One region of the Brevibacillus sp. NRS-1366 genome, then DNA from elsewhere that is predicted to be linked to it. Evidence: riboswitches for the same ligand, from Rfam matches in the RefSeq annotation. Region 1 holds a riboswitch; the other holds the start of a gene.

The links. A riboswitch is a leader RNA that binds a small molecule or an ion and turns the genes downstream of it on or off. The one in region 1 is predicted to bind cobalamin.
Region 2: it holds a riboswitch for cobalamin, as region 1 does, so the genes downstream of both, ACIFQN_RS17420 (5-methyltetrahydropteroyltriglutamate--homocysteine S-methyltransferase) here and ACIFQN_RS05050 (ABC transporter substrate-binding protein) in region 1, are expected to answer to the same signal.

Annotation. Positions count from the first base shown of each region.
Region 1 covers NZ_JBITPN010000010.1:54,188-62,309, reverse strand. Annotated here, with positions in the region: gene ACIFQN_RS05075 (ABC transporter substrate-binding protein) at 1-202, shown strand, start outside; gene ACIFQN_RS05070 (ABC transporter permease) at 314-1,324, shown strand; gene ACIFQN_RS05065 (ABC transporter permease) at 1,340-2,233, shown strand; gene ACIFQN_RS05060 (alpha/beta fold hydrolase) at 2,276-3,052, opposite strand; gene ACIFQN_RS05055 (M24 family metallopeptidase) at 3,178-4,278, shown strand; cobalamin riboswitch at 4,300-4,508, shown strand; gene ACIFQN_RS05050 (ABC transporter substrate-binding protein) at 4,818-5,852, shown strand; gene ACIFQN_RS05045 (FecCD family ABC transporter permease) at 5,895-6,932, shown strand; gene ACIFQN_RS05040 (heme ABC transporter ATP-binding protein) at 6,929-7,738, shown strand; gene ACIFQN_RS05035 (methyltransferase domain-containing protein) at 7,735-8,122, shown strand, end outside.
Region 2 covers NZ_JBITPN010000022.1:166,570-174,691, reverse strand. Annotated here, with positions in the region: gene nrdI (class Ib ribonucleoside-diphosphate reductase assembly flavoprotein NrdI) at 129-488, shown strand; gene nrdE (class 1b ribonucleoside-diphosphate reductase subunit alpha) at 475-2,559, shown strand; gene ACIFQN_RS17430 (serine hydrolase domain-containing protein) at 2,632-3,663, shown strand; gene nrdF (class 1b ribonucleoside-diphosphate reductase subunit beta) at 3,680-4,639, shown strand; cobalamin riboswitch at 4,738-4,936, shown strand; partial or broken gene ACIFQN_RS17420 (5-methyltetrahydropteroyltriglutamate--homocysteine S-methyltransferase) at 5,045-6,222, shown strand; partial or broken gene ACIFQN_RS17415 (acyl-CoA thioesterase) at 6,246-6,738, shown strand; gene ACIFQN_RS17410 (TetR/AcrR family transcriptional regulator) at 7,234-7,836, shown strand; gene ACIFQN_RS17405 (DUF2306 domain-containing protein) at 7,988-8,122, shown strand, end outside.

The sequences.
Region 1 (8,122 bases):
ACTGTTGATTGCAGCGCAATCTGCAACGACAAAAGAAGAGCGCGAGAAGCTGTATTTGCAAGTACAGGAAATCATCTTCAAGGATGTGCCAATGGTACCACTGGCGCACTCCACTCCAGCAATCGCTGCTAAAACGGGTGTCATTAATTACAAGCCGCATCCAAAAGGATCGGAAAGCTTGGAGAAGGTTGATTTCCAATAAGACTTTCTAGGCATGACGTAGCTTTTCAGAAGGGTAAGAGGAGGAAACTCCCTCTTCTTACCCTTTCTTACATTCTTACAGCACTTATTTTTTTGCTAGGAAAGCGAGGAGATGGCATTGCTATCTTACAGCATCCGAAGAATCCTTATGCTCATCCCCGTTCTGCTGGGTATGTCCATCGTCGTGTTTTCCATCATTCGTGCTATTCCAGGCGATCCGGCCCTTACGATTTTGGGAGAGAAGGCGAGTCCCAAGGCAATTGAAGACTTACGAGAAGTGCTGGGCTTGAACAACCCATGGTACATTCAATACTTTGATTATCTAAAGCAGATCATCACTGGCGATCTGGGAGTTTCTTTACACTCGGGTGCCAGTATTACACAGGAAATCGGTCCTTATTTGGCAGCGACCACTGAACTTACGATTGTCAGCATGTGCTTTGCTGTTATCATCGGGGTAAATGCGGGGATCCTCTCTGCATGGAAGCAAAACTCGTGGTTTGACTACTGTGCGATGTTGATCGCCTTGGTTGGTGTATCCATGCCGATTTTCTGGCTTGGTTTGATGGAGCAATGGTTCTTTGCCCAAGAACTGAAATGGCTGCCATCAGTTGGACGAGACAATTCGCGTAATCCCGTAGAGGCAATTACGCAGTTTTATATACTGGATACCATGCTGGCAGGGCAATGGGATCAATTGTGGGAAGTGATCAAACACTTGATTTTGCCGGGAATAGCGCTCGGAACGATTCCGATGGCGATCATTGCCCGGATTACACGCTCCAGCATGCTGGAAGTCATGCGTGCGGACTATGTGCGTACAGCACGAGCAAAAGGCTTGGCGCAGTTCTGGGTCGTCTACAAGCATGCATTGAAAAATGCGATGATTCCTGTGTTGACGGTCATTGGACTGCAAACCGGGTTGTTATTGGGAGGAGCTGTTTTGACCGAGACGATTTTCGGGTGGCCGGGCGTCGGACGATACATTTTTACGGCGATTGGAAATCGCGACTATCCGGTCATCCAATCAGGGATTCTTGTTATAGCTACGATTTTTGTCCTGATCAATCTCTTGGTCGACCTTCTGTATGCCTATATAGATCCGCGTATCAAATACCGCTAAGGAGGTGGAGGAGATATGGCAGAAACACAAGTGCAGACCATACCTTTACAAGTGAAAGACGAACAGATTATCTCTCCTTGGCGGGAAGCATGGAGAACGTTGCGCAAAAACAAATTAGCAATGGTAGGAATGGGGATCATTATCTTTTTCGTCGCCGTCGCTGTTTGCGCCCCATGGATTGCTCCTTATCCGTACGATGTAGGCGAGCTGGTCATGAAAAATAAGCCGCCGTCTGAAGAGCATTGGTTTGGCACCGACTACAATGGTCGTGACGTATTGAGCCGTGTCGTGTATGGAGCTCGAATCTCTTTATGGGTGGGGACTTTCTCTGTTATCGGTTCGGTTGTAGCAGGAACGATTCTTGGGCTGTTGGCGGGTTATTACGGAAGATGGATTGATACCATCATTTCACGTATTTTTGACATTATGCTGGCATTCCCGAGCATCCTTTTGGCGATTGCGATTGTGGCGATCCTCGGGCCTTCTCTCCAAAATGCGCTGCTTGCCATTGCGATTATCAACATCCCTACCTTTGGGCGACTCGTTCGCTCGCGTGTCCTCAGCTTAAAAGAAGAAGAATTTGTAATGGCAGCGCGTGCGATCGGGATGAAAGATTCCCGAATTTTGATGCAGCATATATTACCGAATAGTTTGGCTCCCATTATCGTCACGGGTACGATGGGGATTGCTACAGCGATTATCGAGGCAGCAGCTCTCGGGTTTTTGGGACTGGGAGCACAAGCACCTGAACCGGAGTGGGGGAAAATGCTCTCCGATTCGCGTCAGTACATTCAAAAAGCGCCATGGACGGTTATTTTTCCAGGTCTCTCCATCATGCTGACGGTACTCGGATTTAACTTAATCGGGGACGGTTTACGTGATGCGCTTGACCCTCGGATGAAAAACTAAGAAGGAAAAGAAAGACAGAAGGGCAGAGAGGAGCCCTTCTGTTTATTTTGTTGTCTGCTGTATGAAATCTCTGCACAATTGATTAAATGTAGAAGCAGCACGCGTGATAACCTGATGATGGACATTAGGTACCTGAATCATTTTGGCATGAGAGATATGCGTGTCCAGCAGCTCTGCGTACGGCCGCAACTGCCGGTCTTCTTTTCCGTAGACCAGCAAAAATGGCATTCGAAGCTCGTTTAAGCGGTCTGTACAGTTGTACTGATGACCAGCAGAATAAAGGGACCCCAGACAAATAGCATCTGTCTGACTTGCATGTTGAACCCACGCGGTACGCATCGTCTGGTCGTCCAGGTGGGATGATGCGATCGATCGAGCCAGAAGGGGGATGCCGCGGAGCGCCGACATGGTTTGTGCCATAAAAAAGCGACAGTGTAAATACAAGTCCTTCACTTCCGAGAATGCACTGACCAAGATCGCGCCTTGCACACTATCGGGATTGCGAAGACAGTATTCCAAAGCGATAGAAGCCCCTTGCGAGTACCCTAAAAGAAATGGCCGCTGGATGCCGAGTGATTGAATGAGGTTATCTAGAAGGTCAGCTAGATCCCCAATAGAAAGATGTCCCCCAAATGAGGAGCTTTCACCGTGCCCAGGTAAATCTGGTACAATCAGTTGAAATTGATCTGAGAGGGCGTTTTGGTAGCTAAAATTAAGAGAGCCAATACACGGAGCGTGGATACACACGACAGGTGTGCCTTTTCCTGAGAGTTTGCATGCGAGCTGTTCGCCATTGAACTGTACGAGTCGTTGTTCCATTTTTCGTCTTCACCCCTCCTTTAGGTTATCCCTTCTGGCACATAATTTTTAATGGAACCCTTCTTTTTTTTATGTGGAAATGTTATCCTCGCAATAGAATATAGGTGAAAGCAGGGTGAAGCAGGGTGACAAAGGTATTCCAAGAGCGGATTTCGAAGCTGCATGACTTTCTCACAAAACAAGAGTTAGACGCGGTATTGATCACCTCTCCGAAGCACGTATATTATTTGACTGGTTTTTTTACGGACCCACATGAGCGCTTTTTGGGCTTGGTCATCCCCGCCCAAGGTGAGCCATCCCTGATCGTTCCTGCACTTGACCGTGAAGCAGCAGCGGCGGCTTCGTCCATCCAAACGATTTATACACATACAGATATTCAGAATCCATATGAAGTTCTGAAACAGACTCTGCCGAATGGCTTGTCCAAGCTGGGCATCGAGAAAAGCCACATGACAGTTGAGCGTTTTGAAGCCATGGGACAAATTGTCTCTGCTACCGACTTTGTCGATGTGGAAGAACCGCTGCGTGAAATGCGTCTGATCAAATCGGCAGACGAAGTGGCACGGTTGAAGCGCGCTGTCCAGTTAATCGAGAATGCTCTTACAGAAACATTGAAAAAAGTGAAAACAGGCATGACGGAAATGGAAATCGTAGCTGAGCTGGAATACCAGATGAAACGTGTAGGTGCAGAAGGTCCTGCTTTCTCTACAATGGTTTTGGCTGGAGAAAAATCAGCGCTGCCACATGGCAATCCAGGTACTCGTCAGGTTCGGTCAGGGGATGTTTTGCTGTTCGATATCGGGGTAGAGGCAGACGGATATGTGTCGGATATTACCCGTACATTTGCAGTTGGAGAAATTAGTGAGCAGCTTCGCGAGATTTACGAGACCGTTTTAGCAGCCAACGAAGCAGCGATTGCAGAGGTTCGTCCAGGCGTGACGTTCGCCCACCTGGATCAGACGGCAAGAGGTGTGATTGCGGCAAAAGGCTATGGTGAATATTTCATGCACCGCCTAGGACATGGGCTGGGAATGGATGTGCATGAGTACCCATCCGTACATGAACAAAATCAGGAGACGCTCCGACCTGGAATGGTCTTCACGATCGAGCCTGGAATTTATTTGCCAGGTGTAGGTGGCGTCCGGATTGAGGACGATGTGGTCGTAACGGAGAGTGGAGTGGAAGTATTGTCCAGCTTCCCGAAACAATTGACGGTTATCGGCTAATCGCATGCGAAATGTGAATGAACTGAATACGTATTTCATGGTGCTGACTGGATGCGTACATACGCTCCACCAGCTTAATAGGGAAGACCGGTGAAAAACCGGCGCGGTCCCGCCACTGTAACGAGGAGTGCCTAGCTATGAGCCACTGTTCCGCTAAATAAGGGAATGGGAAGGAGGCTATGCGCGTTTGATTCGTAAGCCAGGAGACCTGCCATGAAATCAGATACAATCGACCCACGAGGATGGGGCAGATGTGGAAATAGGCACGAGTCTAGGAACAGGCAAAAAAGCCAGGTCTATAGCTATGTCCACGTTTGTCATGCACCTCCCGGTTGAAACAGGGGGGTGCTTTTTTTGTGCGTCTCAGGATCGCCAATCCATATGTTTCATGGGGGGATAGGGGGAATGTGTAAAACAGATTGCAAAACACAGAGCCTGCTTGTATAGTGATAAAGGGATACAAAACGTAATCATTACGATTTGAAAAAGCCAATACGATACTATTCGTGTTGAGTAGAATGCAGAGGGGTATACGTCAAATGAAAAAAATATTCGGAGGATTTTGGGTGGCTGCATGGATGGCGATCATGCTTGTCGTATCGGCATGCAGCCCGCAAACACCTGCTGCAACAAGCACAGGTGACACAAAGACAGGAGTGGAGCAGCAAGCCAAAACGGACCAACCCACTGAACAGACGGCAGAAAATAAACCTGTCACGATTACGACGAATGGCATTGAAATGACTTATCCCGAAGCACCGAGGCGCGCTGTAACACTAAACCAACACGTGACCGAGATCATGCTTGCCCTGGGGCTTGCGGATAGAATGGTCGGAACAGCGTACTTGGACGATCAAATCCTGCCAGAATTAAAAGAAGCATATGACAAGGTGCCTGTTTTATCCGATAAATATCCAAACAAGGAAGTGATGATGGCAACTAATCCAGATTTTGTCTATTCCGGGTGGAAAAGTGGTTTTGGAGATAAAGGTGTAGGCTCTATGGAGGATTTGGAAAAGGCCGGAATCAAATCGTATTTGCAGGAGTCCTCCAATAAGCCAGGGCCAACAGTGGATGATGTTTTCGCAGACATTCAAAACATCGGAAAGATTTTCCGCATAGAAGATAAGGCAAATGAATTGATTGGGAAAATGAAGCAAGAGATAGACCAGACTGTGAGCAAAATCGGCACGGTGGACAAGCCGCTCAGCGTGTTTGTTTATGACAGCGGTGAGGATCAACCGTTTACGGCAGCAAACAACTACATGACTTCCTTGATCAGGCTGGCTGGCGGCAAAAATATTTTTGATGATATTCAGAAAGGTTGGGCAGAGGTTAGCTGGGAAGAAGTGGTGAATCGCAAACCAGATGTAATAGTCGTTGTAGACTACGGGGACAAAACCGTGGAGCAAAAAAAGAATCTGTTGCTGACAAAACGGGAGATCGCAGATATTCCTGCGATCAAAAATCAACGATTGGTCGTTTTGCCGTTGTCGGCTGCTTCGGAAGGGGTTCGTGCACCTATCGCTTTGAAAATTTTAGCAGAAGGACTCTATCCGGAGAAATTCAAATAAGAAAGACTCCTAAAGGAGGGAATGACTCTGCATAGGATCAAAATGCCTTTTACCATCATCGGTCTGCTCGTCTTGCTGGTACTCTCTATTACAATCGCCGTAACATTGGGATCTGTTGAGATTAATCCGGCGACTGTATGGAAGATCGCTTTGTCGCATGTGCCTGGGATCAGCAAATGGATCTTCGTTGATTGGTCCAAAGGCGAACAAACCATCATCTGGGATATCCGTTTTCCGCGAGTGCTCTTGGGTGCTGTTGTAGGGGCCGGACTTTCTGTGGTAGGTGTAGCTATCCAGTCTCTGGTTCGCAACTCCTTGGCAGACCCGTACATACTGGGTGTTTCTTCAGGCGCATCGGTAGGGGCGACCTTGGCGATTCTTTTTGGAGCCTTCAGCATGTTTGGGCAATATGCGCTGTCGCTTGGGGCATTTACAGGAGCGCTTCTGGCTATCCTGCTCATATTCACGCTGTCTCGCATAGGGGGGCAAAACTCTACAGTGCGCTTGCTCATGTCAGGCATCGCCATTTCTGCGATATTGTCAGCAATCACCAGCCTGATAATCTTTTCCGCACCAAACGAGCATGGAATTCGCTCTGTCCTCTTCTGGATGAGTGGAAGCTTGGCGGGAGGAAAGTGGGAATACTTGACCATCCCGACACTGATTGTGGTGATTTGCCTCTTAGTCCTGCTGACACAGTATCGTTCGCTCAATGCCATGCTGATGGGGGAAGAATCGGCAGGTACGCTGGGGGTTAATACGGCCCAATTTCGCAAACTGCTTTTGCTGATTACTGCGATGCTCACCGGAGTGATCGTAGCCATTAGTGGAGCGATCGGGTTTGTCGGATTGATGATGCCGCATATCGTGAGAGTCATCGTCGGGTCAGATCATCGCCGTGTCCTGCCCGTCAGCGCATTGCTCGGAGCCATCTTCCTGATTTGGGCAGATGTCATAGCCCGGTTAGCCTTCGCACCCGAAGAGTTGCCGATTGGAATTATCACTGCGCTGTGTGGCGGTCCGTTTTTTATTTGGCTAATGTTACGCAGTTCTTATTCCTTTGGAGGTAGCGGGCGATGAAACTGGTTGCAGAAAACATATCCGTCGAGCTGGAGAAAAAAACAATCTTGTCCCAGGTTGGTATGGAAGTAGAAGCAGGCGAGTTTGTCGGGTTGATTGGGCCAAATGGCAGCGGGAAATCTACCCTGCTAAAAAGCATTTATCGCGCGATGAAGCCGAATGCCGGGTGGATTTCGCTGGATGGCGACGATGTCTACCAACTGTCAGCACGAGAAAATGCTCAGCGGATGGCTGTAGTGCGTCAAGAATCATCTGTCGAGTTTGATTTTTCGGTTATGGAGATCGTCTTGATGGGGCGCTCTCCTCATAAACGGCTTTTTCAGTCTGACTCAGAAGAAGATAGTCGGATTTGTGGGGAAGCGCTCGAACGGGTAGGCATGGAAGCCTACGCAACCAGAAGCTTTTTCAGTTTGTCAGGGGGAGAGAAGCAGCGTGTCTTGATTGCCAGAGCATTGGTTCAACAAGCGAAGTTTCTTGTTCTAGACGAACCGACGAATCATTTGGATGTTCGCTATCAGCTGCAAGTGATGGATTTAGTCAGGACGCTCGGAATTACCGTCCTCGCCGCGCTGCACGACCTCAATATCGCAGCGATGTACTGTGACCGGCTATTCGTCATAAACGGGGGAAAAATGATCGCTTCAGGTCCGCCGGAAGAAATCCTTCGTCCCCGCTTGATCCGCGATGTATTTGGGGTAGAGACCGAAGTAACAACCCATCCCATCACTGGCAAAAAGCACGTCTACTTTTTCTCGGAAGCTTGCAGAATCAAGCAATCGCCGCAGGAGGTATCCAAAGCATTATGAGTGTGTACAGTTGCAAGGTATGCAAGTTCCGTTATGATGAATGGCTAGGTGATACGAAAAATGGCGTCCCTCCATGGGTGCCTTTTCCACATCTGCCGGGGTCGGTGTGCACGACCTGTGGAATGCAGGGAGAAGAACGCCATCTTCCCTTGGCAGAGACCAAATACGCCGGCTTGGAGGCCACTTATTACGATCAGTTCGCGGGCAAGTCTGGAATTGCCTTTTATCGGGACTGGCTGCTGCAAGAAAACGAACGCAGTCCTGTCACTGTGTTGGAGCTCGGCGTAGGGACAGGGAGAATCGCGATCGAGCTTGCCCGGAGCAACCTGCCGACTTGTGGGGTAGATTGGAGTCCTGCTATGCTCGAACTGGCGGAAAAGAAGA
Region 2 (8,122 bases), on a different contig from region 1:
GAGCGCTCAGGTTCGCTACTCGCGACTTGATATGATCAGGTATCATTACGCGCATTCGACATTTTGATTGTCGGATGCGCTTTTCCTTTGGATGGAAAAGCTACATACGCAGTAAAGGATGGGGAAACATGCTAATTGCCTATGATTCAAAAACAGGAAACGTGCGCAGATTCGTCCATAAAATTGATCTGCCGCATGTTGAAATTGATCCAGATCTGGTTATGGATGAACCGTTCATCCTGATTACGTATACGACTGGATTTGGACAAGTACCTGACAAAGTGTCAGCTTTCCTGAAACGAAATCATTCTTTGCTGCGAGGTGTATCGGCAAGCGGTAATCGCAACTGGGGCTCGAGCTTTGCCAAAAGTGCGGATACCATTGCAAGTACATACGGCGTTCCAGTCATTTCCAAATTTGAACTATCCGGTACCGGCCGGGATGTGGAACATTTTACGAGTGGGGTGGCAGCAATTGCGGCACATTGAATTGAACAACCAACTGATGCAACGTGGAGAAGACGGATTTTATCAACTAGACAAGGATCGAGAGGCCGTCGCTGACTTCATGAAAGAAGTAGAGGCCAAGACCTTGACCTTTAAAAGTGTCAAAGAGCGCATGGACTACTTGATCGAAAATGACTATTACGAAAACGTGTATGATACCTACACAAGTGAGCAAGTGGAAGAAGTCTTCCGTCTGGCAAAAGACGCTTCCTTTCAATTTGCTTCGTATATGGCTATCTCCAAATTTTATAAAGATTACGCACTTAAAACCAATGATAAATCGATGTATCTGGAGCAGTATTCCGATCGGGTAGCGATTGTAGCGCTCTCGCTCGGACAGGGGAATTTTGAACTGGTCAAACGCTTGACCATTTCTATGATGGATCAACGACTACAGCCTGCAACGCCTACGTTTTTGAATGCAGGCAAAAGCCGCCGTGGTGAAATGGTTTCCTGCTTCCTGCTCGAAATGGACGATTCCCTAAATTCCATCAACTACATCTTGGGAACCTGCATGCAGCTTTCTAAAATCGGTGGAGGTGTTGCCGTCAATCTGTCCAAGCTGCGCGGTCGCGGAGAGCCGATCAAAGGTGTCGAGGGTGCAGCAAAAGGCGTCATGCCCGTGCTCAAGCTGTTGGAGGATGCATTCTCTTACGCGGATCAAATGGGACAACGTAAAGGATCGGGAGCGGCCTATTACAACATTTTTGGATGGGATATTAACGAGTTCCTCGATTGCAAAAAAATCAATGCGGACGAAAAAGCGCGGATTAAGACCCTTTCCATAGGTTTGATTGTACCGAACGTCTTTTACAAGCTGGCGGAGGAAAACAAGCCACTGACTGTGTTTGCTCCATACTCCGTGTACAAGGAATACGGGGTGCATCTGGATGACTTGGATCTGGATGAGATGTACGACGAGCTGGTTGCCAATGAACGGATCAAGAAAAAGACGGTGATGAGTGCGCGTGACATGCTGACCAAGATCGCGATGATCCAGATGGAATCCGGCTACCCATACATTATGAATAAAACAAATGCGAATCGTGATCATGCACTGAAGGATATTGGGGCTGTGAAAATGTCCAACCTGTGCACAGAAATTTTTCAGTTGCAGGAAACTTCCTCGATTGCGAATTACGGTGAAATGGATATCATTCGTCGTGACATTAGCTGCAATCTGGCCTCTCTTAACATTGCTAACGTGATGGAACGAAAAATGATAAAAGAGTCCGTCCACGAAGGGATCGAAGCAATCACAGCCGTCAGCGACATGACGAAGGTAGAGAATGCTCCAGGTGTGCAAAAGGCAAATCGCGAGCTGCATTCAGTTGGACTGGGTGCGATGAACCTGAACGGCTATTTGGCCAAGAACAAAATAGCCTATGAGAGCGAAGAAGCCAAAGATTTTGTCCGGACGTTCTTCATGATGATGAACTATTATTCGCTAGAGATGAGCATGATGATTGCCAAGGAGAAAGGAACGACTTTCCTCGGCTTTGAGCAATCGGAATATGCCAAAGGGACATATTTCACAAAATACGTGACAAACGATTATCAGCCGCTTACGGAAAAAGGAAAACGACTTTTTGACGGCATGCATATCCCGACAACCGAGGATTGGGTTGACCTTAAGCAAAAAGTTCAAACATACGGTCTCTACCATGCGTACCGTCTGGCGATTGCGCCTACACAGAGCATTTCCTACATTCAAAATGCTACTTCGAGTGTGATGCCTATCGTGGAACACATCGAAACGAGAACCTACGCGAATTCAACGACGTACTATCCGATGCCGTATTTGTCTGGGGAGAACTACTTTTACTATAAATCGGCGTATGCCATCGATCAGTTCAAAGTCATCGACCTGATTGCCGAGATTCAGGAGCATGTCGACCAAGGCATTTCGACGGTTCTGCATGTAAACAGCAACATTTCAACTCGCGAGCTTGCCCGCTACTATATCTACGCGGCGAAAAAAGGATTGAAGTCGCTTTATTATACCCGTACCAAGCATTTGACGGTGGAAGAGTGCATTAGCTGCGCGGTCTAAGCTTTTTAACACACCCTACGGCTTTATCTAATGGTAAAATGATGGAAAAACGTAGGGAGTAGGGTGTGTATAATGCAGCTCGTACGGCAAGAGTCGAAGCAATTTCAAACAGCAGTCAATCATGTAACCGAAACATTCCACACCGTTGTAGGCACAGGTGCTGCTTTTCTGGTCATCCAGAACAATGCTATTGTCTGTGAGCAATATTGGGGCAGGCAGGGAGCCGATGCGAATGCGAGAGTCGTTCAACCTGACACGCAGTTCCATGTAGCATCGGTTCGAAAAAGCTATATCGGGTTTGCAGTCGCTTATGCTGTCTATCACGGTCATATTGATTCGATTGACGACCCAGTGACAAAGTATTTGCCCATGCTAGATTCTTTGCTGATGAACGGCACCACCATCCGGCATTTGCTGACGCATACACATGGACTTCACATGAGGGAAGATCGGATTTACCGTGAATTCGCGCCTGGAACCAGCTGGTCCTATCGTGGTGTCGGCATTGAGATGCTGGCCCGGATCGTGGAAAAGACGACTGGCAAAACCATCGCACAAATTCTGTTTGAGCAAGTTTTCCAGCCACTTGGCTTTACGCAGTCGGGATGGTATGGAAACATGAATGAGAAATTGGTTGATGTGATCCGACTGTCCACAGATACAAGCTGGCGCACCAGTGAAAGTACGGCTGGTGACCAGATGAACATGTACGTTTCAACAAGGGAATTGGCGTACTGGGGCTATCTTCACCTGAAGCGGGGGATGATTGCCGGAAAACAAGTAGTAGAAAAAGAAATCATAGACCTAGCAACATCGCTTCAAAGTCCTGCGTTAAACGATAAAGACTTGCCGCAAAACGGTTTCTTGTGGTTTGTCAAAGATTTGCCTGCGAAACAAACAGAGATCGGTGATCGAGTGCCAAAAGGGTCGTATCAAATTCTTGGGTATACAGGGGTGACGCTCTTAGTTATTCCCAAGCACGATCTCGTGGCCGTTCGCATGTTTAATAGCTTTGGTTCGCCTCCGGGATACGATTATCTAACAGATGTCCGAGGCTTTGGAGATCGGATCATGCATTGTTTAGAGGACGCAACAAGCAAATAGAGAAGAGGTACGACACATGAAAGCTGTCAATTGGAACAGGCCGGACGACGACTTTACGATGACGTTTTGGAATCAGAACATTATGCAGTTCTGGACTGACGATGAAATCCCGCTCTCAGATGACAAAATGTCCTGGATGGAGCTCGGTCCGGCAGAACGGGATACATACAAAAAGGTACTCGGGGGACTTACCTTGCTGGATACGGTACAAGGTGGAGTAGGTATGCCCAAAATCATGGAGCATGTAGATGGGCTGCAAAGAAAAGCCGTCCTTGCCTTCATGGGAATGATGGAGCAAATCCACGCCAAATCATACAGCAGTATCTTTACTACTTTGGCTGCTACTGAGGAAATCGATGATATTTTCACGTGGGTTGAACAAAATCCTTACCTGCAAACAAAAGCAAGCCTTATTTCAAGTCGTTACCAGGAGATCCATTCGGAGAAGGATCTGTACATGGCGATGGTGGCTTCTGTCTTTTTGGAAAGTTATCTGTTCTACAGCGGCTTTTTCTACCCGCTCTTTTTGGCTGGCCAAGGCAAGATGACGAGCAGCGGAGAGATTATTGACCTGATTGTACGTGATGAGAGCATTCACGGACTCTATGTAGGCGTTCTTGCCCAGGAAGTGTACCAACGCCTGAGCGTAGTCGAGCAAACCGCGGTAAAAGAGGAGCTGTATGCACTTCTACAAGAATTGCATCAGAATGAAGAAGCGTATACAAAAGCTCTGTATACCGAAATTGGTCTCGCCGAGGATGTTCTGGCTTACGTTCGTTACAATGCGAACAAGGCTTTGATGAATTTGGGATTCGATCCCTTTTTCCCCGAGGAAGAAGTCAATCCGATTGTGCTAAACGGTATCCGCACGCAAACCAAACAGCATGATTTCTTCTCGAAAAAAGGCAATGGCTACGTTCGGACATTGAATGTCGAGCCGCTTACGGATGATGATTTTCAATTTTCATCCTTGTGAAGAAAAAGTTTGACATGACAAAAAATGGTTTGCATGTTACTGTATGAAAAGGATGTTGCCAGCTAGTCTACTGGTACAACCTCACTCATAATTTTAACTTCATAGGAGTGGGAACAGGTTCCTTGGTAATGAATCACGACTAAGGATGAAAAGGGAAGTCGGTGAGAATCCGACACGGTCCCGCCACTGTAAGAGGGGAGTCGGCACAACGAGAAGCCACTGATCCGTATGGATTGGGAAGGCGTTTGCTGATGATGATCCTCAAGTCAGGAGACCTGCCTGTTTCGACGACACTGCTTAACCTACGGGAGATAGGGAGGTGTTAGGATGCTGTGATCTCAGTGCTTATTTGGCATTTCTAACGTTCTTTTTGATCGTTGGAGATGCCTTTTTTGTATAGGTAGGAAGGTATTGGCAGCGGGCATCATTGACGGACGGAACATTTGGCGCTGCTCTCTCGAAGAAAAATGGGAGCTGGTCAAGCAAATCATAGAGCTAGTGCCACAGGAGCGGTTGTGGCTGCAAGCGTCGAGCAGTTTGCTGCACGTACCGGTTACGACGCTTTGCGAAAGCGATTTGGATGAGGAAATCAAACAGACATTGGCCTTTGCAGACGAAAAATTGGGGGAAACAGCGCTCCTGCGTTTGCAGCTGTCACCAGCAAGAAATCGTTCCGAGTTAAAGCAAGCGCTCAAAGAGTTGGAATCAGAGTCACCTATGCGCCAGGTTCCGTTTCAGGAACGGCAGCAAATCCAGCAAGAAAAGTGGAAACTTCCCCTGCTCCCTACGACCACCATCGGCAGCTTCCCGCAGACGGCAGAAGTGCGCCAGGCCAGACAACAGTTTAAAAAAGGCGAATGGTCATCCGAGCAATATGCGACTTTCATCCAGGAGCAGATTAAGGAATGGATCGGCATTCAAGAAGAGATTGGGCTCGATGTGCTTGTGCATGGCGAGTTTGAACGAACCGACATGGTGGAATTTTTTGGGGAAAAGCTGGGAGGATTCCTTTTTACGAAAAACGGCTGGGTCCAGTCGTACGGCTCCCGTTGTGTAAAACCGCCTGTAATTTACGGGCAGGAATACACATGATTCAAGTCGATGAGCCAGCTTTGCGTGAAGGACTGCCTCTCAAGCAAAAGGACAGAAGAGCTTACCTGGATTGGGCGGTCAGGGCATTCCGCCTGGCGACATCCAGCGTCGAGCCGACAACACAAATTCATACGCATATGTGCTATTGCGAATTCCATGACTTCATGGATGTCATCAGCGAACTGGATGCTGATGTGATCTCGATTGAGACATCGCGCAGTCACGGAGAACTGGTCTCTGTATTTGAGACATGCACATACGACAAAGGGATTGGACTTGGTGTGTACGACATTCACAGTCCTCGTGTTCCTACCATCGAAGAAATGGAAAAGATGGTGACGAGTGCCCTCCAAGTGCTGCCACCCTCGCAATTTTGGATCAATCCTGATTGTGGATTAAAGACGAGAGGGAATCGGGAAACGATTGCTTCCTTGAAAAATATGGTGAAAGCAACACAGGCAGTGCGCGACCGATTGGCTGCGCAATCATGATAACAGCAAGAGGAGTTGACCAGATGCCTGTGCAATCTTGCCCGGTTCAGCAGTCCCAAACCTTTTTGACTGATCTCGTATTCCCGCCAGATACAAACCATCACAATACGATTTTTGGTGGAAAAGTGATGGCCTATGTTGACAAAATTGCGTGCATTGCAGCGATGCGGCATTGCAGCGATGCGGCATTGCCGCAAGCCCGTCGTAACAGTGTCTAGCGATTCATTTGACTTCCTGGCTCCGATCAAAACAGGCGAGGCGATCAATCTGGAAGCCTATGTGACCTGGACACATCGTACCTCGATGGAAATATTCGTCAAGGTCGAATCGGAGAATCTGTTGACGGGTACCAAACGCATGACTGCACGAGCTTACCTGACGATGATTGCCCTCGACGAAGACGGGAAGCCAGCCCTCGTCCCGGCCGTTATCGCCGAAACCGAGGAGGAACAGCTTCAACACGAGAAGGCCAAGGAACGGTATGAGCTGAGGAAGAAGCGTAAAGTGGAAGCGTAAAAAAAAGATCGCCATGCCTGGTGTAAAAACAGGGCAGAGGCGATTTTTTTGTTTCCTGAGGATGCTGTATTGAAATGATCGGTGGTCGCTATCCAAACACGTCAAAGGGAACGAAGCAAGAGCACGACACCCATGACGAACAAAGAGCACATACAAAGAGTGTCGAGGGGATGAAGAACTTTTCTTGTAAACCTGGAATCTTTCCATCTTTTCGCGGTGAAATACAGCACGATCAGCATGACGGGGAGACTGCCGAGAGTCATTCCCAGCCTACCCCAACAATTGGTAGACAGTCGAGCCGGCCAAGAGGACAATTACAAACTTATCAAGCGGATGGAAGTATCAGTTTAACGATGAGGCATTCTAACCAATGCAAGCAAGTGCAACTCAAGCACTCTTTTGTTGATAGATGTTTCGAAGCTTTATTCGCAATGTAAAGTGATTATCTTTTTAGTTATAATAGACGGTACATGACTCATACGGGGGAGAAAATTAATGAATAAGGTAGACGAGACGCGTGATCTTATTATTCAAACTTCATTAGCCTTATTTAATACAAAGGGCTATAGTCAAACTTCTATCCAAGATATTATGGAAGCTACAGGACTACCAAAAGGTGCAATCTATCGACGATTTGAAAATAAGAATGAAATCGCTATTGCCTCATTTGAATATGCGGGGAATATTATTTGGAGATTCTTCTTAGAAGCAACGAAATCTAAGGTGACAGCGACAGATAAAATAATCGCGATGTTTTATGTTTATCAAGATGCTGTTCATAATCCTCCTGTGGATGGGGGATGTCCTCTCCTTAATACGGCGATCGAAACCGATTTTGGTTTTCCAGAGCTTCATGATAAAGCCGCCGAAGCCTATAAGCAAACCTTGCTTTTTATTCAAGCGATTATTGAAGAGGGTATAAAGTCTAAAGAATTGAAACAGGACATCGATTCTTATTCATTAGCCTCCTTTTTGTTTTCGACGATGGAAGGTGCAGTGATGGCGAGTCGCTTGTCTTTGAATAATGAACATATCCATCATAGCATTACGCATGTAAAAGCACTGTTGCAGCATTACTCAGAAGAGAACCAGAGGTAAACTTCCCTCCTTTGGTTCTTTTTTTCGTCACAAGAATTTAAGAACTTGTCCATAGAAATCCCTTTCACAAGAATATATGATAGATTCATTGAACCGGACGGTCCGGTCCGATTCGGTCCAAATCAAAACAATCAATGGGAGGATAGGTAAGATGAAAAAAATCATCGGGATAACCCTTTTCATCATCTCGATCATGTGGGTATTGCATACATTTTCAAAAAATTTTTTGGTTGATCCTACTTTCCAGTCATTTCTCTCGAAAAAGGATCAGATTCTGGCAAATCAA